Regions from separate parts of the Cupriavidus cauae genome, predicted to be linked through region 2. Evidence: predicted binding sites of a transcription regulator. Region 2 holds the regulator's gene; the other holds the start of a gene.

Region 1 (14,777 bases), on a different replicon from region 2:
GGACTGCACGGGACTTCGAGCGCGCGCATGCCCAGACTTTCGAGGATCTGCAGCAGCCCGTAATAGGTCGGCGATTCGACCGCAATGACATCGCCCGGGCCGGCGACCGCGCGCAAGGCCAGGTTCAGCGCCTCGGTGCAGCCGTGCGTGATGGCGATCTGCTCGGGGGCCAGCGTCATGCGGGCCTGAAGTGCCTGGCGCGCCAGCGCGGCGCGCAGTGCCGGATGCCCGTCGGGCTCGACCGCGCTGCCCAGCAGATTGGGATGGCGGCGCAGCGCACGGCCGGCTGCCTGGCGCAACGCTTCGACCGGATAGAGCTCGGGGGGCGCGCAGGCGCCGGCCAGATTGACCGCGTCGGGATACCGACGGCCGCGCGCGATGATGGCCGAGATACGGGCGTGGATGCCGACGTACTGCGCGGGATCGGGCAGCGAGGCCGAGGGTTCGGCGATCGGCGTGCCCTGCGGCGCCGGCGGCCGCACGAAGTAGCCGGAGCGCGGACGCGCTTCGAGCAGCCCTTGCGCCTCCATCTCCCGGCACGCCTGCAGCGCGGTCGACAGGCTGACGCCGTGGCGCTCCATCAGGGCCCGTATCGAGGGCATCCGCTCGCCTGGCAGCAGCGTGCCCGCGGCGATGGCTTGCCGATAGTGGCCGGCGAGTTGGCGGTACAGCGGGGCGGAGTCCATGCGGCATGGTGGCGCATCCGGCCGATGCGCAACAGATACAGAAAAGTTTCGGCCGTATCGTAACAGAGCGAAGGATGGGGCTCTGTTCTGCTGTCCGTTCCGGTGCGGTGTGCCTGCCGCGCCGCGACGGCGGCCGGTACGCTGCGTTCATTCGATTGCTGCGCTGACTTGCGCCACTGACCGCGCCACTGATCGCGCCACTGATCGCGGTACTGATCGCGGCACTGATCGCGGTACTCCCGATACCGGCCGGTCTTTCCCGCTGTGTCGGTGACACGCAGACGCAGCCGAACCTGCCGAGGCCATCATGTCCATCCTCTCCCTGCTGCCCCATCCCATCTACCTGCACCGCGCGCTGACGCTGCGCGCCGGGCAATCGTTCGCCTTCCATGCCAAAGCCGGCACCGAGCTGCATGTCACGGATGGCGACGTGGAACTGATCGAGCCGCCGCTGCTGCTGGCCGAGACGCTGCACTGGCCGCGGCGGCCGCTGCCGCCGGGCAGCGTGGTCGCGCTGTCCCGCTCCGGCTGGTTCACCCTGCGAGCGCGGCGCGATACCGCGGTGCGGCTGCGCCAGCGTACCCGGGTATTCTCGCGGACCCGTATCGCGCGCATACTTTCCGGCTGGCGCCGCCGGCGCCTCGCGCATTGAAGCCGAGCCGACACCTTTCCCTTCGAAGTTCGTACGTCTTTCCCTGCAAGGAGTGCTGTCCCATGACGCAATTGGCCATCTCGTTCACCGATGTCGTGGAGGCGCATCGCCGCATCAGTGGCGTCGCGCACCATACGCCGGTGCTGACTTCGGCCACCGCCGACGCGCAGACCGGCGCGCGGCTGTTCTTCAAGTGCGAGAACCTGCAGCGCATGGGCGCCTTCAAGTTTCGCGGCGGCTACAACGCGATCGCGCAGCTGTCCCCCGAGCAGCGCGCCGCCGGTGTCGCGGCGTTTTCTTCGGGCAACCACGCGCAGGCGATCGCGCTGTCGGCGCGGCTGTTCGGCACCCGCGCGGTGATCGTGATGCCCAAGGACGCGCCCGCAGCCAAGATCGCCGCGACGCGCGGCTATGGCGGCGAAGTCGTGCTGTACGACCGCTATACCGAGGACCGCCAGGAAATCAGCCAACGGCTGGCCCGCGAGCAGGGGCTGACGCTGATCCCGCCGTTCGACCATCCGCACGTGATGGCCGGGCAGGGCACCGCCGCCAAGGAGCTGTTCGAGCAGGCCGGCCCGCTCGACGTGCTGCTGGTGCCGCTGGGCGGCGGCGGGCTGCTGTCGGGCAGCGCAGTGGCCGCGCGGGCCATGCATCCCGGCTGCAAGATCATCGGCGTCGAGCCGGAAGCGGGCAACGACGGCCAACAGAGCCTGCGCGCCGGACGCATCGTCGAGATCCGCACGCCGGACACCATCGCGGACGGCGCGCAGACCCAGCATCTGGGCCACTACACCTTCCCGGTGCTGCAGCAGCTGGTCGACGACATCGTCACGGTCAGCGATGCCCAGCTGGTGGAGGCGATGCGCTTCTTTGCCGGCCGCATGAAGCTGGTGGTCGAGCCCACCGGCTGCCTCGGCGCCGCCGCGGCCTTCGCGGGCAAGGCGCCGATCGCCGGCAAGCGGGTCGGCATCATCCTGTCCGGCGGCAATGTCGACATGGCGCGCTACGCCGCGCTGCTGGGGCAGGTGCCGGCGCAGGACTGACGATCTTCCGGGGCGGGGCGTGGCGGCCGCCGCAAGGGGCCGCCGCGGCCGAAAGGCTTTAGAATTGCGGTCCGGCCATCGGACCCGCCGTTCGGCCGCCGAATACATTGCCCCCCATGCTACGCCTCAGTGAACTCAAGCTCCCCCTCGACCATTCAGAAAGTGACCTGGAGGCCGCCGTCCGTGCGCGGCTGATCGAGATCGGGGTCAAGGGCGACGGCATGGTGTCCTTCACCGTGTTCCGCCGCGCGCACGACGCGCGCAAGCGTTCCGATATCAAGCTGACCTACATCGTCGATATCGAGGTAAAGGACGAGGAGGCGGCGCGCAAGCGCATGGCCGGCAAGCCGAACTGGAGCGTGACGCCGGACATGACGTACCGCTTCGTCGCGCAGGCGCCGCAGCATGCGACGACGCCGCGTCCGGTGGTGATCGGCATGGGCCCGTGCGGTCTGCTGGCCGGGCTGATCCTCGCGCAGATGGGCTTCCGCCCGATCATCCTGGAGCGCGGCAAGGAAGTGCGCGAGCGCACCCGCGACACCTTCGGGCTGTGGCGCAAGAGCGTGCTCAATCCCGAGTCCAACGTGCAGTTCGGCGAGGGCGGCGCCGGCACCTTCTCGGACGGCAAGCTCTACAGCCAGATCAAGGACCCGAAGCACTACGGCCGCAAGGTGCTGCACGAGTTCGTCAAGGCCGGCGCGCCGGAGGACATCCTGTTCAAGGCGCGGCCGCACATCGGCACGTTCCGGCTGGTCAAGATGGTGGAGAACATCCGCGCCGAGATCTTCGCGCTCGGCGGCGAGATCCGCTTCGGCACGCGCGTCGACGACATCGACATCGATGGCGGCCGCGTGCGCGGACTGCAGCTGTCCAATGGCGACTATCTGCCGTGCGAGCAGGTCGTGCTGGCGGTGGGTCACAGCGCGCGCGACACCTTCGAGATGCTGTACCGCCGCGGCGTGTTCATGGAGGCCAAGCCGTTCTCGCTGGGTTTCCGCATCGAACATCCGCAGGGCATGATCAACCGCAGCCGCTTCGGCAAATTCGCCGGCAACAAGCTGCTGGGCGCGGCCGACTACAAGATCGTCCACCACTGCAGCAACGGCCGTTCGGTATACAGCTTCTGCATGTGCCCGGGCGGCACCGTGGTGGCGGCCGCTTCCGAGCCGGGGCGTGTGGTGACCAACGGCATGAGCCAGTACAAGCGCGCCGAGCGCAATGCCAATGCCGGCATCGTCGTCGGCATCACGCCCGACGACTATCCGGGCGGACCGCTGGCCGGGATCGACTTCCAGCGCCATTGGGAGGAACGCGCCTTCGAACTGGGCGGGCGCAACTACTGCGCGCCGGGCCAGCTGGTCGGCGACTTCCTGGCGCGGCGGCCGTCGACCGCGCTCGGCACGGTCGAGCCGTCGTACAAGCCGGGCGTGACGCCGACCGATCTGAGCACCGCGCTGCCCGACTACGTGATCGAGGCGATTCGCGAGGCGCTGCCGGCGTTCGAGCGCCAGGTGCCCGGCTTCGCGATGGACGACGCCGTGCTGACCGGCGTCGAAACGCGGACCTCGTCGCCGCTGCGGATCCGCCGCAAGGACGACTACCAGAGTGTCAATGTCGCAGGCCTTTATCCGGCCGGCGAAGGCGCGGGCTACGCGGGCGGCATCTATTCCGCGGCGATCGACGGCATCGAGGTCGCCGAGGCGGTCGCGCTCGATATCGTCAGCCGGGTCGGCAAGGCGGCCTGAGCCATGTCGCCGTCGGAGCAGCAGGCGATCCTCGACGCCACGCGCCACTGGCTGACGCGCGCGGTGATCGGGCTCAATCTGTGCCCGTTCGCCAAGAGCGTCCACGTCAAGGAACAGATCCGCTACGTGGTCTGCGAGGCGGCCGATGCCGAGGCGCTGCTGGACACGCTGGAGGCCGAGCTGAAGGGGCTGGCGCAGGCCGATCCCGCGCGCATCGATACCACGCTGCTGATCGTCCCCCGGATGCTGGCGGACTTCGCCGACTACAACGATTTCCTCTATCTGGCCGAGCGCCTGCTCGACAGCCTCGGGCTGGCCGGCGTGCTGCAGATCGCCAGCTTCCACCCGCAATACCAGTTCGCCGGCACCGACGCCGACGATATCGAGAACTACACCAACCGCGCGCCGTATCCGATCCTGCATCTGCTGCGCGAAGACAGCATCGCGCGCGCGGTCGAGGCCTTTCCCGACGCGGCGGACATCTACGAGCGCAACGAGGAAACCATGCGCCGGCTCGGCCACGAAGGCTGGCGGCGCTGGATGGCGGGCGACGAGCCGCGGTAGGTGCGACGCGGTGGGTGCGGCGCGGCAGGTGTGACGCAATGTGTGACGCAACAACTGCGACACAGTGGGCGCGATGCCCAGATCCCAGATGCGAGTGAGCGCGCCCCGGTGAATCTCAGGCGGGCGTAAAGAACCGCTCGCGCATTTCCTCCAGCCCAAGCGTTTCGAGGACGTGGGCCAGCCGCTCGGCGGGCCGCCGGCGCGGCAGGTCCTTGTACTGGGCGACGATCAGCTCGTTCTTCATCGAGTGTTCCCACCCGACCAGCTCGGTCACCGTGACCTGATAGCCGTGCGCTTCCAGCTGCAGGCAGCGCAGCACGTTGGTGACCTGGCTGCCGAATTCGCGCGTATGCAGCGGATGGCGCCAGATCTCGGTCAGCGGATTGCCCAGCGTCTTTGACTTGTTCCTGCGCAGCACGGCGGCGACCTCGGCCTGGCAGCAGGGCACCACCACGATGTATTTGGCGCGCTTGGTCAGCGCGAAGCGGATCGCGTCGTCGGTCGCGGTATTGCAGGCATGCAGCGCCGTGACCATGTCGACCGTGGCGGGTAGCCGCTCCGAGGTGATCGACTCCGCCACCGACAGGTTCAGGAACGACATGCCCGGAAAACCGAGCCGCTCGGCGAGCGCGGTGGACGAGCGCACCAGCTCCTCGCGCGTTTCGATGCCGTAGATATGCGAGCGGTCCTGCTGCGTCTTGAAAAACAGATCGTAGAGGATGAAGCCGAGATACGACTTGCCGGCGCCATGGTCGACCAGCGTCAGGTCGGCATGGTCGCGCTTGAGGTCCTGCAGCAGCGGCTCGATGAACTGATAGAGGTGGTAGACCTGCTTCAGCTTGCGGCGGCTGTCCTGGTTCATCTTGCCGTCGCGCGTCAGGATATGGAGTTCCTTGAGCAGCTCGATCGACTGGCCGGGACGGATTTCGTGGGTGTTCGACATGGGATACGGCGGGGTTGGCCCGGGTCCCGAAGCGCCGCGTCTGGGGAGCGGCGAGGGCCCGGGCGGGCAGGGCGACAGTTTACCGGAAGGCGTCCCGAAAAAATTTTCCTAAAGTTTTGCCGAAATCCGCCGTAGGTGACGGACAGGCGGCATGCCGACTCGGGTGCCGCCCCGACAACAACGATAAATCAAAGGCAGACGGCTGGAGGACGCGATGGGCGACGTAGCAGCTTCGGTTGTACGGGTGTGGGTGGAGAACACGGACAAGTCCGTGCGGGCGCGGTACGAGCCGCCGGCGGAGGCCGATAGGGCCGATAGGGCCGATAGGGTCGATAGGGCCGATGGGGCCGGGGGGCCGCCCGATCGCGCTGCCTTGATGGCGGCCCTCGAGGCCCAGGGCTGGGCGCAAGCGAAGCTCGATGAGCAGGCTATCGCGGCCTTCCTGCTGACCTGCCATCGCGATGGCGCGCCGGCCGAGGCGGTGATCGGCGAGCTGGTCGACGGCTATTTCGAGATCGACATCGATGCCGATTCGCTGACGGTGCGGCTGACGCTATGGCCGCCGGAGGGCGGCCGCGCGGTGCAGCCCAACGACGTCCGTATCGTGCTGGCGGGGCGCGGCATCAAGCTGTCCGTCGACGAGCCGGCGCTGGCCGAGGCCTTCGCCGCGGGGCGTTGCGACGATCTGCCGATCGTGCACGGCACGGCGCCGACGCGCGGCACGCCGGCGCGCTTCATCAACCTGCTCGAGCCGCGCCGCGGCGGCGCCGAGGACGACCGCGCCCGCATCGATTTGCGCGACCTCGGCAACCTGTTGCTGGTGCAGCCCGGCACGCATCTGATGCGGCGTATCCCGGCGGTGCCGGGCACCGCGGGGCAGGACGTGTTCGGCCGCGTGTTGCCGGCTCCCGAGGTTGCCGACACGCCGTTCGCCGAACGCCTGAACGGCGTGGCCCAGGACGCAAACGACCCCAATCTGCTGGTGGCGACGGTGGCGGGCTTGCCGTCGGTGCGCGCGCGCGGCGTCAGCGTCAACCCGGTCGTCGCGGTGGACGCGGTCGACATGCACTCCGGCAACATTGCGTTCGAAGGCACGCTGCGCGTCAGCGGCGATATCAAGACCGGCATGTCGGTCCGCGTGGCCGGCGACGTGATCGTCGGCGGCACCATCGAGGCCGCCCATGTCGAGGCAGGCGGCAATGTGGTCGTCAGCGGCGGCATCATCGGCAAGTCCGAGGGACCCCACGATCCGGCCAGCGCCGTCGCGCGGATCCAGTGCAAGGGATCGGTGCATGCCCGCTTCATCGAAAACGCCGTGGTCGAAGCCGGCACCACGGTCACCGTCGACAGCGGCATTCGCCAGAGCGATGTCGCCGCGGGCGAGACCATCACTGCGGGCGATCCAGCCGTCGGCAGCGGCAATATCACCGGCGGCCGCTGCCGCGCCTGGCATGCGGTGCGCACCGGCACGCTCGGCGCGCCGGCCGGCACCGCCACCGCCATCCACGTCGGCCTGAACCCCTATGCCGACGCCGAAAAGGCCGCGCTCGAGGCGGACAAGCGCCGGCAGGAACAGGAGCAGGCCAAGATCCAGCAACTGATGGCCTTCTTCGCCAAGAACCCCGAGCGCGCCACGCCGGAACTGCGCGAGAAGGCGCGGGCCACCCTGTTCAAGTACACGCGCGACATGCTCGACACCGACGCCCATCTGGCCAGGCTGACCGAGCAACTGCACCCGCGCCCGGACGCCGCCGTGGTGGTCGGCAAGAAGGTGCACGGCGGGGTCAGCGTCACCATCGGCCAGAAGGCCATGCGCGTGATGGAGGACATGCCGAAGGTGGAACTTCGGCTGGTCGGCGAGGGGATCGGGGTGGTGCGGGAATAAAAAAAACGGCGCCGCGGCGCCGTTTTTCATCGAGTGGATGGCTTTCCGCGCTTGCCTTATTGCAGCGACGTTGCCGTCTGCACGTAGTGTCGGATATGGCCGGCCGGCTCGATGCCGGCATAGCTGTAGTTGAACTCGCACTTGACCGCGCGGCCAAGTTCGGTAGCCCACCAGCAGCGGTAGTCCATCCGATAGGCAGCATTGCCGGTGATGCCGTTGGACAGGGTGCCGTCGTTCGAATTGGTGAAGGCCACGTCATACTTGATGCGCAGCGTATCGAACGTGTCGCTGCCGACGGCGACTTGCTCGAAGGCTTCCACATTGGCTTGCAAGGCGGCGGTTTCGTGATACGCGCCACACTGATACTGCCAGCCCGAGGTCCAGGTCTTGCCGACGAACATCGGGTATTGGAAATGTTCGCGCTTCGGCGTGAACGTGCAGGTCTGGGTTGGATTGCTTGCCCGAATGCGGGCCGTACGGTTGCGGTCGGCGTCGTTGAGGAAGGTGTCGGTCAGCGTGCCGTCGATGCGATAGCGGTTCATCGTGAATCCACCCTGTGCATCGACCGCGTCCGTCGTATCCCGATAGGTGACGTCGATCGGGGATCCGTCGACAGTCGTTCCCTGCTCGCGCCAGAAGGTGGTTTCACCGACCTTGGCCGCCACCCGCGCATAGCGGTGCGGCGGCACCTCGATACGGATCGTCGCAAGCCTGGTCGCATCTGCAGCGGACTTCGCCACCAGCGTCACCGTGCCGCCTTCCGGGCTGATCAGCACGGCATCCCACACGGCGCTGTTCTGGCTCTTGGGCTGGATCGTGGTCTTTTCCATGCTGGCCGTCCACGTCACGCCGTTGCTGGCGCTCAGACGCACTTCCTGGCCCGACTCGATATTGAGCGTCGTGGTGCCACCATCCTTCAGCGCAAAACCACTGACCGGCGTGCCGTCCAGGCTGGCCGACAGCTGGAAGCCCGTGTCGTTGCCGCCATCATCCCCACCGCCGCCGCCGCATCCGCTCAGCACCATTGCCGCGAATACCGCTGCGGTAAATCCCGTCCAATTTCTCATCTCTTTTCCTTGTTATTCACCGTTGTTTTTATCGGCCGAAGCCGCGCGGGATATTAACAAGGCGTTCCCCAAAAGTGGGGGCCGCAAAGTGGGGTTGACCGGCGAAAGGTAGATGGGATAGGGGCGCCGCGCTTCCAACAAAACAGGTGCCCGGGGCACGGCTCCTAGGCCATCGGCCGCCAACGCCGATTCCGATTGATGGACGCGCAATGACCATCATCCAACGCCGCAAGAGCGCGCCGCAACCATCGCGCTTCGTCCAGCGTTACCGGATAGCGCTGTTCCACGTCGTCGATCGAGCCGAGGTCGAAATAATTTCGCAGCGTTTCGCCGTGGATCGTGACGCCCCAGCTGTCCATTTGCCGCAGGTCGGCGACGCGGAGCGTGACGAAGGCATCGGGATCGTTCGAGCCGGCGCTGCCTATCGCCTGATCCAATCGCATCGCCATCGCGCGCACTGCGGTGCAATGCGGCGGGCCGTTGTCGTCCGCGCCGTGTTTGGGCATTGCCGCGACGTTCTGCGAGGGCGGGGCTTCGGGCATGGATGCAAAGGCAAATACCTGTGGCCGACGGTGAGGGGTGATCGGATTCATGACGAGCTTGAGCGGATGGAGGAGGTTCGAGCTTATCCGGCGCCAGCGCGGTTGGCGTTGAGCGGATTCCGAAAGGCGGGGCAATCAGGAGGGCCCTTTGAATCGGCGTCCCGTCAGCGACCGCACAACTTCCTGCAGATGCGGGTCAACTCGTCCAACTCGCGGGGCGAAAGGCTCGACATTTCCGCTGGAGGACGGTGGTAGGCCGCCATCAACACGGTCTTGGTCTCGAGGCCCTTCTTCGTCGCGCGGACGAGTTTTACGCGACGGTCGTCAGGCGAAGGAATGCGCTCGGCCAGTTCCGCACGCTCCAACCGGTCGACCAGCCAGGTGGCGGTCGATGGATCGCATCCCCATTCGCGGGCAAGCACGCCGATGGGTCTTCCGTCTTCATCCAGTGAAAACAACGCGCGGGAATCGTTCGGCGTGAGCCCGTGCTCCTGCTGAGTCCGCAAGCGCTGCGGCGCGGAGCGCATCAGGAACTCAAACATCGAGCGCCACGCCTCGGCTGCGCGTTTGCCGCTGCTGTCGGGGGATTTCGTCATGCTGCCCTGTCGTTTGGCGGAGGTTGACATATTTTGATTGGTCAAATATTTTTGTCAATGAAAGTTTTGCGCGGAGGCCTTCGCGCGCGTCAACCAGGAGAGGTTCCATGGGCACGCAAACTTCGGTTCTTGTCGTCGGCGGCGGGCTCTCCGGCCTGACGGCCGCCGCGCTTCTTGCCCGTCAGGGCGTGCGCTGCATGGTCATTGAGCGTCATCCGGATACGTCGATTCAATACAAGTTTGCCGGGATATCGCCGCGCAGCATGGAGATTTTTCGGGGCCTTGGCCTGGAGACGGAAATACGCGCCAGCCGCACCGGCGACCAGCAGGGCGGCGGCATTGCGCGAGCCAGGAACCTCGCGGATCCCGATGTCCATTGGAGCGGCCCGGCCTGGCCTGACGCCAGTCCATACAGCCCCACGCAGCCCGCGACTTGTGACCAGCATGTCCTCGAACCGATCCTGCGGCATTGCGCCGAGCAGTTTGGTGCCGACATACGGTTCAACACCGAGTTCGTCTCGTTTGAGCAGGACGAGCGTCGGGTTCACGCCCGCATTCGTCATCGGGCAAGCGGAGCGGAAGAGACCGTGGGCGCCGACTACCTGATCGGTGCGGACGGCGCAAACGGAACGCTGCGGGACCAGCTCGGTATCGGCCGCACTGGTCCCGGTGTGCTGCAGCATTGGATGAACGTCATCTTCGATACCGACCTGCCGCCGGTACTCAATGGGAAGCGCTTCACCTCCTGCTTCGTCAGCGATCTCAACGGCACCATGACGCCTCGCGAAGGCGGACGTTGGCTGCTGGCACTGCAATATTTTCCGGAAGAGGGCCAACGGCCGGAATCGTTCGATGCGCATTGCTGCCGCCAACTGGTCGAGCGTGCCGCCGGGCGATCCGGCGTCAAGGCGGATCTCGTCGACGCGCGGTCATGGGAAGTGGCCGCTTGCATTGCCGACCGTTTTCGTGAAGGCCGCGGCTTCCTGATAGGCGATGCCGCGCACCTTATGCCGCCGACTGGCGCTTTCGGTGGCAACTCGGGCATCCACGACGCCCATAACCTTGCATGGAAGCTCGCCATGGTCGTCCGTGGCGAGGCGGACGAGAGGCTGCTCGGTACCTATGATCAGGAGCGTCGTCCGGTAATCGCCGCCACGTTGGCGCAGGCGCTCTCCCGTCTGCAGAAATGGTTCCAGGATCCTGCGGGCCGCCTGCCCGCTCCGGTTCCCCTGGTCGACGACTACGATGTTGTGTTCGGCCAGCGCTACGATGCCGGGGCCGTGTCGCTCGAGGGCCCGCCGCCCGATCGGCCGTTCGAGCCCGTGGCGGGACTGTCGGGCCAACCCGGCACGCGCGCGCCCCATCTCGTGATCGAATGCGATGGGAACCGGATTTCGACGCACGACCTGTTTGGCCGGAATCTTGTCCTGTTATGCAGTCGACCAGCGTGGCGAGCGGTTACGGAGGCGGTCACGGAGGAATTTGGCATTCCGATCGATCTGCATCTGCTTTCCTCATCCGGCGGCGGGCTCATTCCCGAGGACCGATGGCCGGCGGCCTACGGCCTCGACAGCAGCGGTGCTGTGCTCGTTCGTCCCGATGGCTTTGTGCTGTGGCGATCCCCGTGCGGCGAAGCCAATGACAGGGGCGTGCTGAACGACGCTCTCGCCCGAATGGGGCTTCACCGCGCAGACCGTCGAGGCGGCGGCCGCCGATGAACCGCCGCACGACAATGCTTCTTTTCCTTGCCGGCGAGTGCGTGCTCTTCGCGCTGGCTTCTGTGGTCCATGCCGGTGTGCTGTTCGCCGGTTATGCGCATTCGCGTGCCGCGACCGCGGAAGGCGTGATTGGAGCTGTGCTGGTTCTGGGCCTCGCGGCTTGCTTGATCCTCCCTTCGCGGGCACGTTGGATTGCATTCGGTGCGCAAGGCTTCGCGTTGCTGGGCACACTCGTTGGCGCCTTTGCGATTGCACTCGGTTTCGGCCCGCAAACGTGGGAGGACAAGGCGTTCCATGCGGCGCTGGTCATCACGCTCTTGGTGGGCATCATCGTTATCCGGACAGCCACGACGAGCGCTCGCGAACCATGACAGGTTTCGTCAACAGACCCGCGATCGCCGGATCGGGTTGAGCATGGTGGCCGCCGGGCCCCCAGAAACGACAAAGCCCAACCGCGCGGGTTGGGCTTTGTGCTTGGATCCATTGGTGCCGAAGAGAGGAATCGAACCCCCGACCTTCTCATTACGAATGAGCTGCTCTACCGACTGAGCTACTTCGGCAACACTACCGGTTTGGAACCGGATAGAGCCCGCAATAATAGCAGCGGATCAGGCGGCTGTGAAGCCCCTCGGCGCACTTTTTTCACCACCCGTGTCGGCGCCGGTCAGCCGAAGGTGCGGTCGGCGGGAGAGGCCGTATTGGCGGGATCGGCGCGATTGGCGCGATTGGCGGGATTGGCGCGATCGGCGCGATTGGCGGCATCGGCGCGATGGGCGGGCATGGGCTCGTCGGGCCGTGTCAGGGTGGCGAGCATGGCGTCGATCGCGGCGACGAATTCGCGCAGGCGGACCAGCGTGACCGGAAAGACGGGGTCCGACGCGTCGATGGTCCACGGATAGAAGTACAACTCGCGCTCCTGGGCGCTGATCGGCACGCCCCAGTTGGCCAGCTGGCGCAGGTCGCAGACATGCAGGTCGATGCCGTCGCTCAGGCCGTAATGCAGCGCGACGTCCAGCGTCTCGTGCAGCCGGATGGCGAGGGCCTGCACGGCTGCGCGTTCGAACGGGGCCTCGCCGCAGGGCGGGTTTGCCGGCGTGATGGCGGTGGCCGGCGGGTTGATCGGTGGGGTGATGGCGTAGCGGGCGCCGGCATCCGAGAGGGGGACCATCGCGGTTTCCTTGCTGCTTGTTGGGGGAGAAGTGTGGTGCAGAAAACAGCAGGGTAGGGACGCGGCGAGGCGGGGGAAATGAGCGGATTCTGATTTGCGCTGCCCAAAGAAAAAGGAGCCACCGCATTGCGGTTGGCTCCCATTCAGCGAGGCAAGGCGAGGACGGGCACGTCGGAGCCGGTCCGGATCAGACTGGCCTCTCCCGAAGCCCGGTCACCGTGCAGGCACAAAGGCCGGTCCCCAGGCAGGCGCAACGGCCGGCCGCGGTGCAGCCAGGCGTATCAGCCGCCTGCCTGCGCTTCCCGGTGATAGCCGGTCACGCGCTCGACCTCGTTCTTCGAGCCCAGGATCACCGACACGCGCTGGTGCAGTTTTTCCGGCTGGACCTCGAGGATGCGCTGATGGCCGTTGGTGGCCGCGCCGCCGGCCTGTTCGACCAGCATCGCCATCGGGTTGGCCTCGTACATCAGGCGCAGCTTGCCCGGCTTCTCCGGCTCGCGCTTGTCCCACGGATACATGAAGATGCCGCCGCGCGTCAGGATGCGGTGCACGTCGGCGACCATCGAGGCGATCCAGCGCATGTTGAAGTTCTTGCCGCGCGGGCCTTCCTCGCCGGCCAGGCATTCGTCGATGTAGCGGCGCACGGGCGGGGCCCAATGCCGCATGTTGGACATGTTGATCGCGAATTCCTTGGTGTCCTCGGGGATCTTCACGTCCGACTGCGTCAGCACGAAGCTGCCCGCCTCGCGGTCCAGCGTGAACATATGGACGCCGTTGCCGACGGTCAGCACCAGCGTGGTCTGCGGGCCGTACACCGCGTAGCCGGCCGCGACCTGATGCGTGCCCGGCTGCAGGAAGTCGCTCTCGGTGACGGTCTGGCCCGGCTTGGGCATATGCAGCACCGAGAAGATGGTGCCGATCGACACGTTGACGTCGATGTTCGACGAGCCGTCGAGCGGATCGAACAGCAGCAGGTATTCGCCCTTCGGATAGCGGTTCGGGATCTCGTAGAACGAGTCCATTTCCTCCGACGCCATCGCGGCCAGGTGGCCGCCCCATTCGTTGGCGTCGAGCAGCACTTCGTTGGCGATCACGTCCAGCTTCTGCTGGGTTTCGCCCTGCACGTTGCCGGTGCCGGCCGAGCCGAGCACGCCGGCGAGCGCGCCCTTGCTGACGGCGTTGGAGATGGCCTTGCACGCGCGTGCGACCACCTCGATCAGCAGCCGCAATTCGGGCTGGATGGTGTTGTGCTTGCGTTGTTCCTCGACCAGATAGCGGGTCAGGCTGATGCGAGTCATGGGTTTCCTCCTTGAATGGCCGCCATTCTACAGGCCGGGGCGGGCGGCCCACCGATGCCGGTGGGCCGGGACCGCGATGGCCGGTTCGCTATCGCACCCAACTGGCACCCGCCCGAGACCTCCGGCGGGCACCCTGGCAGGCCGCCAACCACGCCCCCAACGGGGAGCCTAACCGCGCCCCCAAACCGGGCACCCGGCTGCGCCCCCAAACCGCACCGTCATCGGCCACGGCGGACCGCATCAAGCCGACAGCGCCTTGCCGACAATCTCGCGCACGTCGCGCGACAGCCTGTCGGCCGCGGCGACCCGCTCCAGCGCGGCGCGCATCCTGTCGCGCAGCGGCAGCGTGTACTTCTGCCAGCGGTCGAGCGCGCGCGCCAGGCGCGCCGCCACCTGCGGGTTGATGGCGTCCAGCGCCAGCACCTGTTCGGCCCAGAACTCGTAGCCGGAACCGTCCTCGGCATGGAACTGCGCCGGGTTGCCCGAGCAGAAGCTGAAGATCAGCGCCCGCGCCCGGTTGGGGTTGCGCAGCGTGAAGGCGGGATGCTGCATCAGCGCCCGCACCGTGTCGATGGTGCGCTTGCCCGCATGCGGGCCGACTTCGCCGCGTTGCATGCCCTGCAGCGAGAACCATTTGTCGACCACCAGCGGATCGTGCTCGAAGCGCTGGTAGAAGTCGGCCAGCGCGGCCTCGCGGCCCGGCGCGAAGCTGTTGACCAGCGCGGTCAGCGCGGCGAAGCGGTCGGTCATGTTGTCGGCCTGCTGATACTGCTCGCCGGCCAGCGCATACATCGCGTCGTCGCCGACCTCGACCAGATAGCCGAGCGCGAGATTGCGCAGCGCGCGCTTGCCAGCCGACTCCGCGTCGGG
Region 2 (14,777 bases):
CGGTTATGCTCGGCGAGCCGGCCGAGGATCATGGCGACGTCGGCCGGCGGCAGGTGCGAGCCCACGTAGCCGATGAACGCCTGCCAACGCGGGGCAAGCTGCGCCGGCCTGTCCGCCGGATCGGCATCGTCGCGATGCACGAATTCGGTGAGCTCGGCAAGGACGTTTCGCTGCGCGGGCAGCGGAAGGCGGCGCGTCAGCGATTCGATCTCGTCCCAGGCCTGCGCGAGCCGGGCGGCCTGATCGCGGGGCGCGTCCCAGACCAGCCGTTTGGCCAGGTTCGCCAGCACGTTGGCGTGGTCCTCCGGCAAGGGCATGCCGGCAGCAGCCGAGTTGCGCACCGCTGCCAGCACAATGGCCTGCGCGTGCGCGTATTCGGCTTCCTGCTTCGGTATGCCATTGGCCATCAGGGCCAGCATCCGGCCGCGCGCGTTCGGCGGCAAGGCGGACACGATACGGCTCCATTGATCGACCGTCGGCAACGGCGTGCCTGCCGTGCCGAACCACCGCAACAGCAGGCGTACCCGTGTCTCCGGCGGCGAGGCGAGCACCCTCTCGAGTAATTCGCCATGGGCCTCCGTGCAGCTGCGCGCCTGGGCGAGACGCTCCCGCGCCGGGTCCTCGGCCGCATAGAGCTCGTCCCACCAAGGCCTGGCGCACGCCTGCAGTTGGCGCGCCAGCAGCTCGCCCGACGGTTCCGTCAGCAGGGGGTGCAAGGCTTGCGCGCGCTGGGCAACGGCATGGAACAAGGCGGGGCGGCTTTCCGCCGGCGCCGCCAGCACGCCGCGAATCGCGCCCTGGACGCCGGTCAGGCTGTTGATCCATCGGATCCGCTCGCCAAGGCGCAGCGGCTCGATGACGTCGCGGCGCAACGCCTCGAATATCGGCCAGCAGGCGCGGCCAAGGGCCAGCGCCGCATTCGGCCGCAGGTAGCCGGCGATGCGTACAAGGATCTCGGTGGGCAGCAACACCAGCCGCAGATCGTCGGCGCCACGCCTGTGGGCCCGCATGACCCCGGATGGCGCGGTGGCAGTCGGGAGGCAGTCGCGCGGTGTCGAATCGCTGGGGCGGACGGACAAGGGGGGCGAGGTATCGAGCGGCATGGCGGGCTGGTCGCGATCGAGCGGTCGATCGGCGGGAATCGTGAAAAAGCAGCGAGTCTGTCAGGCACGAACGGTCCCCACTTCCAAAAAGATCCGCGCTGTCGACGCAACGGAGAGCCTTCCTTGCCGCCTGCCAGCCATCGTGGGCGAAATAAAACCGCATGGCTGCCGTTAACCGGTAATCAGACCGTGCTGCCGCGATTCGCCCGGCCGGCGGCACCGTCATCGTCCAAATAGCGCCGCAATCCCCCGCCTAATCGCCCTAATAGCGCCATGCCCCCGCTCGGATAATCGAGACGTCGAAGGGGCAGGCTGCCGCTTCGCCGAGCGGCGCGCGGCGACCACACGAGAGTCGCCCCACGGCCGCCGATTCGCCGGTGCACCGAAACACCGGCGCAGGGAAAGCGGGACGGCCGACCTTTCACCTCGATCCGAACCGCTTGCTTGCCGGCGGGCACATGGCCGCCGCGCAAGACGTTGTTCCGGCCCACCGTACCGGAGCCGGACCACCGGAAGATCGGAATCGTTGCCATACCGGCGTTGCCGCGGGAACCCACTGAATCAAGGGTCGCAAGACATGAGCGTAGCCAAATTTGTGGCGGCCACCGGCCGCGAAGCCTTGCGCCAGGTGCGCGAAGCCATGGGGCCGGACGCCGTGGTGCTGTCCAACCGCACCGTCGACGGCGGCGTGGAAATCGTGGCGATGCGCGATACCGATCTCGGTGCGATCTCCGACAGCGCGCCCCGGTTCCAGCCGCCGGTGCGCGAGCCGATCCAGGTCGCGGCCGCGGAAGACATCGACGGCATCCGCGGCGAATTGCAATCGATGCGCGCGCTGATCGAGCGGCAACTGTCGGGCATCGCGGTTTCCGCCGTGCCGGCCGCCGCCGCCGATCCGCTGCGCGAGTCGCTGTTCGAATGGCTGGTCGGCGCGGGCTTTTCCGCGCAACTGGCGCGCACGCTGCTGGCGCGGCTGCCGGCCGGCTACGACCGTCCGGCCGCGATGGGCTGGATCCGCCAGGAGATCGCCAGCAAGGTGCCGGTACTGGCCGACGAGGACGCGCTGTTCGGCCAGGGCGGCGTGCTGGCGCTGGTCGGGCCCACCGGGGTCGGCAAGACCACCACCACCGCCAAGCTGGCCGCGCGCTTCGTGCTCAAGCACGGCGCCGACAAGCTGGCGCTGCTGACCACCGACACCTTCCGTATCGGCGCGCACGAGCAGCTGCGCATCTATGGCGACATCCTTGGCGTGCCGGTGCATGCGGTCAAGGACGCGTCCGACCTGCGCCTCGCGCTGGGCGCGCTGTCGCAGAAGCATCTGGTCATCATCGATACCGTCGGCATGAGCCAGCGCGACCGCAATCTGTCCGAGCAGATCGCGATGCTGGCGGGCGCGCCCGCGCCGGTGCAGCGCGTGCTGCTGCTCAACGGCGCCAGCCACGGCGATACGCTCAACGAGGTGGTGCACGCCTACCGCCACGACGCCGCGCCGGGCGCCGGCATCGACGGCTGCATCATCAGCAAGCTCGACGAGGCCACCCATCTCGGTTCGGTGCTCGATGTCGTGATCCGGCATCGGCTGCCGGTGTTCTACGCCTCGACCGGCCAGCGCGTGCCCGAACATTTGGAACTGGCGCGCGGCGACGCGCTGGTTGAGCGCGCCTTCCTGATGCCGCGGCGCGGTTCGGTGTTCGCCGACGCGCAGGCCGCACGGCGTGCGCTGGCTGCCCAAGGTGCGGACGACGCCGCCGATGCGGGCCGGGGCGCGAGCAACGAAGCGCACGACGTGCTGCGCTCGATCGCCGACAGCGGCCATGCCGTGGGCGCCTGCGTCAACGCGCTGCGCGACGGCTCCTATGGCTTTGCGCTGCTGCGCGAGCTGTGGGCGAGCCGCGCCGCGCAGGCCGAGCTGCGTCCGCTGGTACGCCAGGTCCGCGATGCGATCTGCCAGGACGCAAGCCGGCATTGCGAACACTTCGTGCTGTCCGCCTCGGTGACGCTGCCCTGTGCGGTGCCGGGCCGGCGCGCGCCGCAGCCGTGGCAGCACACGCTGTGGCTCGGCGATCGCGACGGCATGCCGCTGATGGCCACCGTGACGCCGCTGGCGCGCGCGCAGCAGGCCGGCGGCTGGGATGCCGAGATGGCCGACTGGCGCGCCGCGCTGGCCGCGCGCCGTACCGTCGTCCATCTGCTCGACACGATACCGGCCGGCGCCACGCTGCAACGCTGGCAGTCGAGCGGCGAGCGCTGGCTGGCGTCCGCGCGCAAGAGCGCGCGCGTGCTGTGCGATGGCACGGCATGGAAGCTGGACGCGCTGGCCGACACGCTGACCTTCCACGCGCAGGCCGAACTGCGCTGGCGCGACCGCGACGCGGTGCAATGGATGGCGCAGACCCGCGTGCGCGTGGTCGAAGGGCAGGCGCGCGCGGCGCGCGGCGCCACCAGCGAAGGCGGCATCGATGCCGTGCTGCTGGCAGTGCGTACCATCGAGCGCGACAGCGGGCAGACGCTGGCCGTCGACTATCTGCTGGCCGATCCGGCGCTGGCCGGGGCCGGCGCGCAGCTCGCCCAGTGGGCGCGCTGGGGCGATGCCGCGGCGCTGCAATGCCGCACGCTGCGCCATGCGCTGGACCACCTCGGCCGCCCGGCCGGCACCTCGCCGCAAGTGTTCGACGTCGACGCGCTGGTCGCGCTGCAGGCCGGCATGACCGCCTTGCGGCTGGCCCATGCGCCGGCCGCGGCGGCGATCGATTGCCTGGCCGGTCTGGCCGGCCGCGCCGCCGCCAGGGACGCGGCGCCGGGCGCCGCCGCGCTGCTCGAAGGTCTGGGCCGTCTGCTGGCCTTGCTGGACGTGCTGGAGAACTTCCCGGGCCGCAACGCCGCGCCAGCGTCCAATGCGGTGGCGAACGAGAAGAAGACGGGGCTTGACGCCATCGCCGTCAACAACGCCCCCATGGACGCCGTGACTACCGCCGCCGCCACTGCCGTCACTTCGGCTGCCACTTCGGCCGCCACTTCGGCCGCCAGGCATGCCACCACGGAACCGATGCTGGCGACGCCGGCCTTGCCGGAATCCGCCCAGCATCTGGCGCAACGGATGACGCAGACGGCCGCGGGCGCGCAAGCCAACGCGTCGGCCAGGTTCGACCTGGCCGCGCTCGGAGACTGACCCAACATGCTCGCCGTCGATCAGGCCGAAAGCCTGCGCCGCATGCTGGCGCCGCGCGCCACCCGCCGTATCGCCGTGCTGGGTTGCGAGCCCGGCGCCGGTGCGACCACGGTCGCGCTGGGGCTGGCCCATGCGCTGGCGTTGCAGGGCGAGCGCGTGCTGCTGGTCGATGAAGACCTGGCGCACGCGCGCGCCACGCGCCTTGCCGGCGCTTCGCCGTCGGGCACGCTGGCCCAGGTGCTCGCCGGCGCCATCGCGGCCGAGGCCGCGGTGGGGCGCCGCGAAGCCGGCATGCCCGCGCTGCTGCCCGGCGATGCGTCGGCGTGGGGCCCGCTGCAGGCGCTGCAGGGCTTTCGCACCGTCGTCAGCGATGCGCGTCTCGGCGCCGATGGCGCGCTGTCGCGCTTCTCCGGCGCCGCGCACAACCTGGTGGTGGTGATGCGGCCCGAACGCGAATCGCTGACCGCGGCGTATGCCTGCATCAAGCGGCTGCATCACCGCTATGCCTGCCGGCAGTTCGAGCTGGTCGTCAATGGCGCCGCCAGCGAAGCGTCGGCGATGGCGATCGCCGGCAATCTGGCGCGCACCGCGGGCCAGTACCTGGGCGTGCAGGCGCGCTGCGCCGGCGTGCTGCCCGCCGACCCGCTGGTCGCGCGCGGCACGGCGCTCTCGCGCGGCGTCGTCGATGCCTTCCCTGGCGCGCCGGCCACCGCCATGCTGCGCCGACTTGCCGCCAGCATCGCTGGCTGGCCTCTTTCACCCGATCCCGAACCGATGCCCGCCGCGGGCGCGCCGGGCGCAGCGACTGCTGCCGCCGGCGCCGCGCCGCCCGCATCGGCGATGGCCTGCTAGCACTCGCGAGAATTCCACCATGTACACGATCCAGGGAAAGCTCGAACAGACCGACACCGTCCAGACCCATGCGCCGCTGGTACGGCGCATTGCCCTGCAACTGGCGGCGAAGCTGCCGGCCAGCGTGCAACTGGACGACCTGATCCAGGCCGGCATGATCGGCCTGCTCGACGCCGCCCGCCGCTACGAAGACACCCACGGCGCGCGCTTCGAAACCTACGCCAGCCAGCGTATCCGCGGCGCGATGCTCGACGAGGTGCGCGCCAACGACTGGCAGTCCCGCAGCCTGCGCCAGTCGACGCGCCGGATCGAGCGGACCGTGCGCGCGCTGGAGCAGAAGCTCGGCCGCACGCCGCTGGACTCCGAGGTCGCCGAAGAACTGGAGATGCCGCTGGACGAATACCAGAGCATGCTCAACGAGGTCTATGGCTGCCAGCTGCTGCACTACGAGGATTTCGAGCGCTCCGGCGAGGAGGATTTCCTCGATCGCCACCTGACCGTCAGCGAGGACGGCAATCCGCTGACGCTGCTGATGGAGAGCGGCATGCGCGGCGCGTTGATCCGCGCGATCGAGCGCTTGCCCGAACGCGAGAAGCTGGTGCTGTCGCTGTGCTACGACCAGGAACTGAACCTGCGCGAGATCGGCGCGGTGCTCGAGGTCACGGAGTCGCGCGTGTGCCAGATCCGCAGCCAGGCGATCAACCGTCTGCGCAGCCAGTTGCGCGGGCTGCTGTGATGGATCGCATGCCAGCTCGCCCGGTCCGGTGGTGCCGCGCGCTGCGGCGCCCGATCTCCCGGCCGATGGTGGCGGTTGCAACCGTGGCCGCGGCGATGATGGCGGCCCCCGTCGCCGCCTCGCCGCTGATCCACACCAACTTCGGCGGCGAGTCGCGCCATGCCTGGACCGCCTCGGTGGTGGCGCCCGCGCTGCATGGCCGCGGCGTGCGCGCCTTGTCGGCGCCTATCCTGCCCAGCGGCTATCTGACGCAGTCCGAAGGCGTGATCACCGCGGTGCGCTGGCGTTACCGTTTTGCGCGTGTGCCACCGCCAAATCTGCAAGCCTATCTCTGTAATGCCAATCGCTGCGTGCTGCTGCCCAGGGCCGAAGGCAAGACCGATGCCTTCCGCGGCGACGACGCCGACAAGGGCTTTGTGTTCGCGTTCCGCATACCGGGACAGGGCCCGCTGACCCCCGTGTTGCAAGGCCAGGCCAGCCAGGTCACGGTCAGCTATCGCTGAATGGCGGGCGCCGCGCGATGCGGCAAGGTGACCTGGAAGTCGCCGTCATGACGATGTGATTTGCGATGTTCTTGCCGGCCCCGAACGGGTGGCATTGAATGTGCTTGTTGCCTACCGAGAATATGGCAGCGAGACATCGAAATGAGCCCCAACCGAACCAGCGGTAATCGCATCCGCCTGCTGGAAAACGGCGACGAATATTTCCCGCGTGTGTTTGCCGCGATCGCCGCCGCGCAGACCAGCGTCCTGCTGGAAACCTTCATCCTGTTCGACGACCGCGTCGGCGTGGCGCTGCGCGAGGCCTTGATCGCCGCGGCCAGCCGCGGTGTGCATGTGGCGATCACCGTCGACGGCTACGGCTCGCCCGATCTGCCGCCGGAGTTCGTCTCCGGCATGGTCGCGGCCGGCGTGCGCTTCCATATCTTCGCGCCGCGCCGGCGGCTGCTGGGCGTGCGGACCAATCTGTTCCGCCGGCTGCATCGCAAGCTGGTCGCGATCGACGGGCGCATCGCCTTCATCGGCGGCATCAACTTCTCCGCGCAGCACCTGACCGATCACGGCCCGCAGGCCAAGCAGGACTATGCGGTCGAGGTCGAGGGGCCGGCCGCCGCCGAGGTACATCGCTTCCTCGTGCAGACGCTGCCGCCGGGCGATGTCGACGTACCCTCCGTACCGCCCGCGCCGCCGGCCGGCAACATGGCCGCCTGGCTCGTCACGCGCGACAACGACGCGCATCCGACCGACATCGAATGGGAGTACCTGCAGGCGATCCGCGCCGCGCGGCATCAGGTGGTGATCGCCAACGCCTACTTCCTGCCCGGCTATCGCCTGCTGCATGCGATCTGCGAGGCGGCGCAGCGTGGCGTCGACGTGCGACTGATCCTGCAGGGCAATCCCGACATGCTGTGGGTCAAGCGCATGGCCGACATGCTGTACGCCCATCTGCAGGACGCCGGCGTGCGCATCTTCGAGTATTGCGAGCGGCCGCTGCACGGCAAGGTCGCCGTGATCGACCGCGACTGGTCCACCGTCGGCTCCAGCAACCTGGATCCGCTGAGCCTGTCGCTGAATCTCGAGGCCAATCTGGTGATCCGCGACGCCGGCTTCGCGCGCGAGCTGCGCGCCAACCTCGACACGCTGATGGCCAATGCCTGCCGCGAGATCCCGCCCGATCGCGAGACGCCGCGCGCGCCGCTGCAACTGGCGGCCACCACGCTGATGTTCCACTTCCTGCGCCGCTTCCCCGCGTGGGCCGGCTGGCTGCCGGCGCACACGCCGAAGCTGGTGGTGGCCACCGCCGAGCCCCCGCGCCGGCCCTGGCGATTTCCCATCCTGAAGCGGGGCGCCGAATAGATGACGGCAAGACAGGCGAGTCATCCCACGGGAGCACGGCGGCGCAGCCGCTGGGCGCAGGTGCGCCGCATACTCGGCATCGCCTTCGTGGCGCTGGTGGTGGTGCTGGTGGTCAGGAAGCTGGCCGAGGTCGAATGGGCCGAGGTCTGGGTCACGCTGCAGGAATACGACTACCGCACGCTGACGCCGGCGGTGCTGCTGGTGATGCTCAGCTATTTCTGGCATTCGGCGTTCGACCTGCTGGGCCGCTGGTATGCGCGGCATCGGCTGTCGTCGCCGCGCGTGCTGGTGATTGCCTTCGTCAGCTATGCCTTCAACCTGAACCTGGGCGCGCTGGTCGGCGGCCTCGGCATTCGCTACCGGCTCTATTCGGGGGCGGGACTGTCGGGCGCACAGATCGCCTCGGTCTATACCATCGGCGTGGTCAGCAACTGGATCGGCTATCTGGCGCTGCTCGGCGCGGTGCTGGCCGCGCGCACGGTGGTGCTGCCGGTCGAATGGGGGCTCAATGCCACGTTGCTGCAGATCGCCGGATTTGCGCTGCTGGGCGTGGTCGCCGCGTATCTGGTCGCCTGCGCCAAGGCCAGGCGGCGCCGCTGGACGGTACGCGGGCATGCTTTCCATCTGCCGCCGCTGCGCTTCGCGGTGATGCAGTGCGCGCTGTCGATCACCAACTGGCTGACCATCTCGGCCATCATCCAGACCCTGCTGCCGTCGTCGGTGCCGCTGCTGGTGGTGCTGGGCGTGGTGCTGATCGGCAGCATCGCCGGAGCGGTGGCCCATATCCCGGCGGGCCTGGGCGTGCTCGAGACCGTGTTCGTGGTGCTGCTGGGCGACCGCGTCCCGCACCACGCACTGCTGGCGGCGCTGCTGGCCTATCGGGCGATGTACTACCTGTTGCCGATGCTGCCGGCGACGGTGGGATATTTCCTGCTGGAGGCGCGCGGACGGCGCGCCAGCACGGTGGAGCCGACCGCGTGAGGGAAGGGCGGACGCTTTAGCCGCTGGCCAGGCTGACGCCGCGCGGGCCGGCTTGCGCGCGGCCGTTGCGGCCGTAGACCGTCGCCGTGTCGCCGCGCTGGCGCAGCGTCTGCAGCGCGTCCTGCGTGTATTCCAGATGCGCGGACACCACGGCCCCGCTCAGCGCATTGGCCTCGGCCGCGCCGCGCGCGGTCAGCACCAGCGTGCGCCACGCGGTGGCGACGCCTTCGTCGATATGCAGTCCCACCAGCTGCCGGCCGCCGCCCACGCGAATGCCGAGCGCGGCCATCTGTGCCTGGCGCGCGGTGCCCAGCTGGGCGATCTGCTGTGCCAGTTCCTGCTTGTGCTGCACCAGCTCGCCCAGCGACTGGAAGTCGCCGGTGCGAATCGCGTTCCGTTCCTGCTGCAGGGCATCGACAAAGGCCGCGATGGCTTGCGTTTCATGCTGCATGCTGGCGATCAGGGCTTGGCTCATGGGCGCGAAGTCGAAGGAAGTCGGTGGGGAATCGGGGGCCGGGCGGCGCGGATATCGGGATCGAACGCAGGATCGACGCAGGATCAACGCGATATCGATGCCTGCTCAGCGGCCGTTGTCCTGCGTCAGTTCGCGCAGCGTGGCCAGCAGACCGTCGGCGATCCTGCTGGGGTCCATCTTCAGGCGGCCCTCGGCGATGGCCTGGCGGATCTCGTCCACCTTGGCCTGGTCGATATCGCCGTCGGCCTCATGGGCGAGGCGCGTGCCGATATCGCGAACCTGGGTGCCCAGCGGGCTCATGGTCAGGCCGCCCGCGGCCGGTGCGGCGCCCGCAACGGGGCTCGACGCGGTGCGTCCAGTGCTTTCAGCGGCACCTTCGCCGGTGCGCGGCAGAGTCGATTGGTGGATCTTCACGGGATGTCCTTGCTGGGTTTGCTCAGCTTAACGGCGCGGGGTCGCCAAACTTTAGGACGCGAATTGTGACACGCTGTAACGAAGTCGGGGGCTTCGGGGGCTATTGCTGCAGCACCACCGTGTCCGCGTCCCGGACGAGCCCGTTGACCACCTGGCCGCTCTTGAGCCGCACCTGCACGGTATTGCCCGCGGCGGCGTCGGCCAGGATCTTGCCCTCGCTGCGGATCTGGAAGGCCTCGCCTTCGATGGTCACCGAGACCATCTGGCCCTGCTTGACCGCGATCGCCTTCCTGACCATGTCCATCCGCAGCGGCGAGCCGGCGGCGATCCGGTTGGCCGTGACCGCGCCTTCGAGCTGGGCCGGGTCGGTGACGACCGCGCGCGGCAGGCCGGCCAGATCGCCCTGGCGCTGTTCCAGGTCGGCCGGACCGATCGGCTGGCCGGGCGCCAGCGCATGCGCGGCGACATAGTAATCGGCCACCACCGAGACGCGCGCCTGGACGTAGCGTGTCCACGGCCGCTCGCCGCCGCAGCGCACGCCGACCGAGACGCGGCCCCAGGCCGCCGCGCCGCCCGGCAGGAACGGCTGCGGCGACACGCATTCGCGCGCGCGCCCGCCCGACGGCGGCACCACCTGGATGCTGGCCTTGCCCGGCAGCCCGGCGGTCTCGCGCAGCAGGAACTGCTCGACCGCGACGCGCACCGGATCGTCGGTGAACGGCGACGGCTGCGCAGCCTGCCGCGGCGCGGACGGTGCGGACGGTGCGGACGGCACGGGCGTCGTCGTGGCGGTCGCCGCCAGCGCGGCGGTGCAATGCAGCGCCGCGCAGAGCGCCAGCAAGGCGAGGCGGGCCGGTGCCGATCGGTTCGAGCGATGGTGCGAGCGACGGAGCGAGCAGCGGGGCGAGCTGGACATGGCGTGATCCCGGCAGGCGGAGCGAAAAGGAAAACGGGGAAGCCGGGCGCAGGCACGCGCGTAGCGCGTGTGGGGGCGCGTGTAGACGCGATGAGCCCGGCAACGAGACCCCATTGTAGGCAGCGGCCCGCGCGCCCTCGGCCCGAAATGCGCAGATTTCCCCGTCCTATTCGTCCGATTGCACTGGCCACCCGCCACCTAAGATGGCACCCGTAAAGAAGGCCGGGTCCATTCCCGGCCGCCCTCACGCCTTTGCCGACGCAGGGGCGCGTGGTTTCGTCACACGTTCCTCGATAGCGAGAGATAGCGAGATACGGACATGATCGACAGACTCGATGCGTCGTTCCGTTTCCAGCAGGAAGCGTTGAACTTGCGCAATCAGCGGCAATCGGTAATCGCCGCCAATATCGCCAATGCCGATACGCCGGGCTTCAAGGCCCGCGACTTCGACTTTGCCAGCCAGCTGTCCGAATCGGTCGAGCGGGGGCGGCAGGCCAACGGCGTGTCGCTGTCGACCACGTCGACGCGCCATCTGCCGGGCCAGGCCTCGGTCGCCAGCGAGTTCGAACTGGCGTACCGCATTCCGATGCAATCGAGCATCGACGGCAACACCGTCGAAATGGACACCGAGCGGGTGGCCTTCGCCGACAACGCGGTCAAGTACGAGTTCGGCCTGACGGTGATGAACGCGAAGATCAAGGGCATGTTGTCCGCCATCCAGTCGTGAGGAAACCATGCCGGCAATGAATATCTTCGACGTGACGGGCTCGGCGATGGCCGCGCAGTCGCAGCGCATGAACGTCACGGCCTCGAACCTGGCCAACGCGGACAGCGCGGTGGCGCCCAACGGCCAGCCGTATCGCGCCAAGCAGGTCGTGTTCGGCCTCGCGCCGACGCCGGGCCAGGCCGACATCGGCGGCGTGCAGGTGCGTGGCGTGATGGAAGATCCGTCGCCGCCCCGCATGGTGCACAACCCCACCCATCCGCTGGCCAACGCCGACGGCTATGTGGTGATGCCCAACGTCAATCCGGTGGAGGAGATGGTCAACATGATTTCGGCGTCGCGGTCCTACCAGGCCAACGTCGAGGTGTTGAACTCCGCCAAGAACATGATGCTCAAGACGCTGACCATCGGTCAGTGATTCCGCCATATCAACGGGACCAACCGGACCAACGGGACCAACGATGACCACCACGCCACCCGTCAGCAACAACAACAGCGCGTCGAATCAGCTGGCCAACAGCGCGTCCAGCGCCGCCGACCTGCAGAACAACTTCCTGAAGATGCTTGTCACGCAGATGAACAACCAGGATCCGCTCAAGCCGATGGACAACTCGCAGCTGACCTCGCAGCTCGCGCAGATCAGCACGGTCAGCAGCATGCAGACGATGAACGCGACGCTGGGCCAGCTGCTGGCCCAGGTGAGCGCCGGCCGTGCGATGGACTCGGCCGCGCTGATCGGCCGCACGGTGATGGTACCGGGCAAGGAAGTCGCGGTTTCCGGCGGCAAGCCGAGCCAGTTCGGCATCGACCTGCCGGCCACCGCCGACGCGGTCACCGTCGACGTGCTCGACAAGGACGGCAACGTGGTGCGCACCATCGACCTGAAGGGCCAGACCGCCGGCGTGCACGACGTGACCTGGGACGGCAAGAACAACGCCGGCGGCACCGTGCCGGACGGCGAATACACGTTCAAGGTCAGCGCGACCGCGGACGGCAAGAGCGTGGAGCCGGTGGCGCTCGTCTACGGCAAGGTGCAGGCCATCAGCGGCGACGCCAATGGCGTGCTGGTCGATATCGGCGGCGGTCATACCGCGCTGGTCGACGACGTCCGCAAGATTCTTTAATCGGTAATCGGTATTCAACAGAACGCCAGCGCGGCGGTGCCATCGGCGCCGGCGCGGGCAACTTCGTACGACGCGTAACAAGGGGAAATCATGGGTTTCGGTCAAGGAGTCAGCGGCATCAATGCCGCGGCACAGAATCTGGACGTGATCGGCAACAACATCGCCAACGCGAACACCGTCGGCTTCAAGCAGTCGACCGCGCAGTTCGCCGACGTGTACGCCGGCTCGAAGGTCGGCCTGGGCACGCGTGTGAACTCGGTGGTGCAGTCGTTCACGCAGGGCAATATCGAGGCGAGCGGCCGCTCGCTTGACGTGGCCATCACCGGCGGCAACGGCTTCTTTCGCATGGTCGGCACCGACGGTTCGGTCTTCTTCTCGCGCAACGGCCAGTTCCTGCGCACCGACGACGGCCGCATCACCAATGCGCAAGGCCTGCAGCTGACCGGCTACCCCGCCGGCGTGCAGCCGGGCGGTGGCGTGCAGCCGCAACCGCTGGTGGTGTCGAACGCCCAGATGCCGCCGAAGGCCACCGACCGCATCACCGCGCAGTACAACCTGGACTCGCGCGGCACCGCGCCGACCGTGCCGTTCGCCACCTCGGCCGGCAACCCGCCGGCTGCGGCGATGTTCAACTACAGCAGCACCATCGAAGTGTTCGACTCGCTGGGCAACGCGCAGCAGGTCACGGCCTACTTCCGCAAGGGCGCCACCGACGCGACCGGCACCGACTGGCAGGTCTACGTGACCGACGCCACCGGCGCGCAGCTGTCGGGTCCGAACGCGATGCGCTTCGACCTGAACGGCGCGCTGGTCACGCCGGCGCCGGGCGCGACGATTCCGGTGACCGTGCCCGCCGCCGGCGGCGCCGCCGCGATGAACATCCAGCTGGATCTGGCCGGCACCACGCAGTTCGGCGACGACAACGATCCGAAGTCGATCGTGCAGAACGGCTATACCACGGGCGCGCTGCTGGGCTTCTCGATCGAAGCCGACGGCACCATCCTGGGCAGCTACTCGAACGAGGAAACCCAGGCGCTGGGCCAGGTCGTGATGGCTTCGTTCGGCAACGTCGAAGGGCTGAAGCCCGAGGGCGACAACGTCTGGAGCGCCACCGGCGCCTCGGGCCAGCCGCTGCTGGGCTCGCCGGGCGGCAGCATGGGCCAGCTGCAATCGAACGCGGTCGAGGCCTCGAACGTCGACCTGTCCGGCCAGCTGGTCAACCTGATCATTGCCCAGCGCAACTACCAGGCCAACGCGCAGACCATCCAGGCGCAGGACCAGGTGCTGCAGACGCTGGTCAACATCTGATCGGCATCACCGCGCAACCACGGAAAGCCGCAGCAGTGGCCGCAAGCATTGGATAGGAATCGCAGATGGACCGCCTGATCTACACCGCCCTGTCGGGCGCCAAACAGACGCTGGACCAGCAGGCCGCGGTGGCCAACAACCTGGCCAACGTGTCGACCACGGGCTTTCGCGCGCAGGTCAACATGTTCCGCGCGGTGCCGGTGGTCGGGCAGGAGACGCCCACCCGCGCCTTCACGCTGGCCAGCACGCCGGGCGCCGACATGAAGGCCGGGCCCCTGACCTATACCGAGCGTCCGCTCGATATCGCGATCAAGGGCAACGGCTGGCTGGCGGTGCAGGGGCGCGACGGCGCCGAGGGTTATACCCGCGCCGGCTCGCTGCAGGTGGGCCCCGACGGCCAGCTGCTGACCTCGAACGGCCTGCAGGTGCTGGGCGACGGCGGCCCGATCGCGGTGCCGCCCGGCTCGACGGTGACGATCGGCAACGACGGCACCATCACCGCGCGCGGCCCCGGCGAGACGGCCAATGGCCTCGCGCAGGTGGGCCGGCTGCGGCTGGTCAATCCGCCGCCCGATGCGATCGCGCGCGGCGACGACGGCCTGTTCCGGCTGCGGCCGGGCGCCGCGCCGCTGGAGACCGACCAGACCGTGCGCGTGATCGCCGGCGCGCTGGAAGGCAGCAACGTCAATCCGGTCGAGGCGATGGTCGACATGATCGCCAACGCGCGCCGCTTCGAGATGCAGATCAAGATGATCCAGGGCGCCGACGCCAACGAGCAGCGCGCCAACGCGCTGCTGTCGAACCGCTGATCGCCCGCCCTGAGCGCCCACGCCAGGCGCCCACCAATGAATCGACAGGGCACGCCGCCGCGCGTGCCCGCCACCAAGGAACACCATGAACCGCTCTCTCTGGATTGCGAAGACCGGCCTCGATGCGCAGCAGACGCAGATGGACGTGATCTCGAACAACCTGGCCAACGTGTCGACCACGGGCTTCAAGCGCAGCCGCGCGGTGTTCGAGGAACTGATGTACCAGACCATCCGCCAGCCGGGCGCGCTGTCGTCCGACCAGACCACGCTGCCGTCGGGCCTGCAGCTCGGTACCGGCGTGCGTCCGGTC

Evidence for each region. The regulator FliA, encoded in region 2, starts transcription of late flagellar genes. The targets are predictions, from matches to a motif close to CTAAAGTTTNNNNNNNNNNNGCCGNTA.
Region 1: a site for FliA is predicted at 5,742-5,768, ahead of KZ686_RS08330 (DUF342 domain-containing protein). Genes of this name have one in related genera too.

What each region holds. Positions count from the first base shown of each region.
Region 1 is NZ_CP080293.1:1,853,459-1,868,235, forward strand. Features, by position in the region: gene KZ686_RS08300 (aminotransferase-like domain-containing protein) at 1-686, opposite strand, end outside; gene KZ686_RS08305 (hypothetical protein) at 994-1,338, shown strand; gene KZ686_RS08310 (threo-3-hydroxy-L-aspartate ammonia-lyase) at 1,401-2,381, shown strand; gene KZ686_RS08315 (NAD(P)/FAD-dependent oxidoreductase) at 2,498-4,126, shown strand; gene KZ686_RS08320 (DUF1415 domain-containing protein) at 4,130-4,690, shown strand; gene KZ686_RS08325 (class I SAM-dependent methyltransferase) at 4,806-5,633, opposite strand; gene KZ686_RS08330 (DUF342 domain-containing protein) at 6,010-7,518, shown strand; gene KZ686_RS08335 (hypothetical protein) at 7,575-8,585, opposite strand; gene KZ686_RS08340 (hypothetical protein) at 8,750-9,178, opposite strand; gene KZ686_RS08345 (MarR family winged helix-turn-helix transcriptional regulator) at 9,292-9,723, opposite strand; gene KZ686_RS08350 (FAD-dependent monooxygenase) at 9,831-11,441, shown strand; gene KZ686_RS08355 (hypothetical protein) at 11,438-11,812, shown strand; tRNA gene KZ686_RS08360 (tRNA-Thr) at 11,926-12,001, opposite strand; gene KZ686_RS08365 (hypothetical protein) at 12,106-12,609, opposite strand; gene KZ686_RS08370 (class 1 fructose-bisphosphatase) at 12,891-13,907, opposite strand; gene pepN (aminopeptidase N) at 14,148-14,777, opposite strand, start outside.
Region 2 is NZ_CP080294.1:780,054-794,830, reverse strand. Features, by position in the region: gene KZ686_RS18995 (hypothetical protein) at 1-1,103, opposite strand, end outside; gene flhF (flagellar biosynthesis protein FlhF) at 1,681-4,272, shown strand; gene KZ686_RS18985 (P-loop NTPase family protein) at 4,279-5,124, shown strand; gene KZ686_RS18980 (RNA polymerase sigma factor FliA) at 5,144-5,860, shown strand; gene KZ686_RS18975 (flagellar protein FlhE) at 5,956-6,363, shown strand; gene clsB (cardiolipin synthase ClsB) at 6,505-7,716, shown strand; gene KZ686_RS18965 (lysylphosphatidylglycerol synthase domain-containing protein) at 7,717-8,697, shown strand; gene KZ686_RS18960 (flagella synthesis protein FlgN) at 8,714-9,172, opposite strand; gene flgM (flagellar biosynthesis anti-sigma factor FlgM) at 9,278-9,586, opposite strand; gene flgA (flagellar basal body P-ring formation chaperone FlgA) at 9,687-10,502, opposite strand; gene flgB (flagellar basal body rod protein FlgB) at 10,822-11,229, shown strand; gene flgC (flagellar basal body rod protein FlgC) at 11,237-11,644, shown strand; gene flgD (flagellar hook assembly protein FlgD) at 11,688-12,350, shown strand; gene flgE (flagellar hook protein FlgE) at 12,441-13,658, shown strand; gene flgF (flagellar basal-body rod protein FlgF) at 13,724-14,467, shown strand; gene flgG (flagellar basal-body rod protein FlgG) at 14,553-14,777, shown strand, end outside.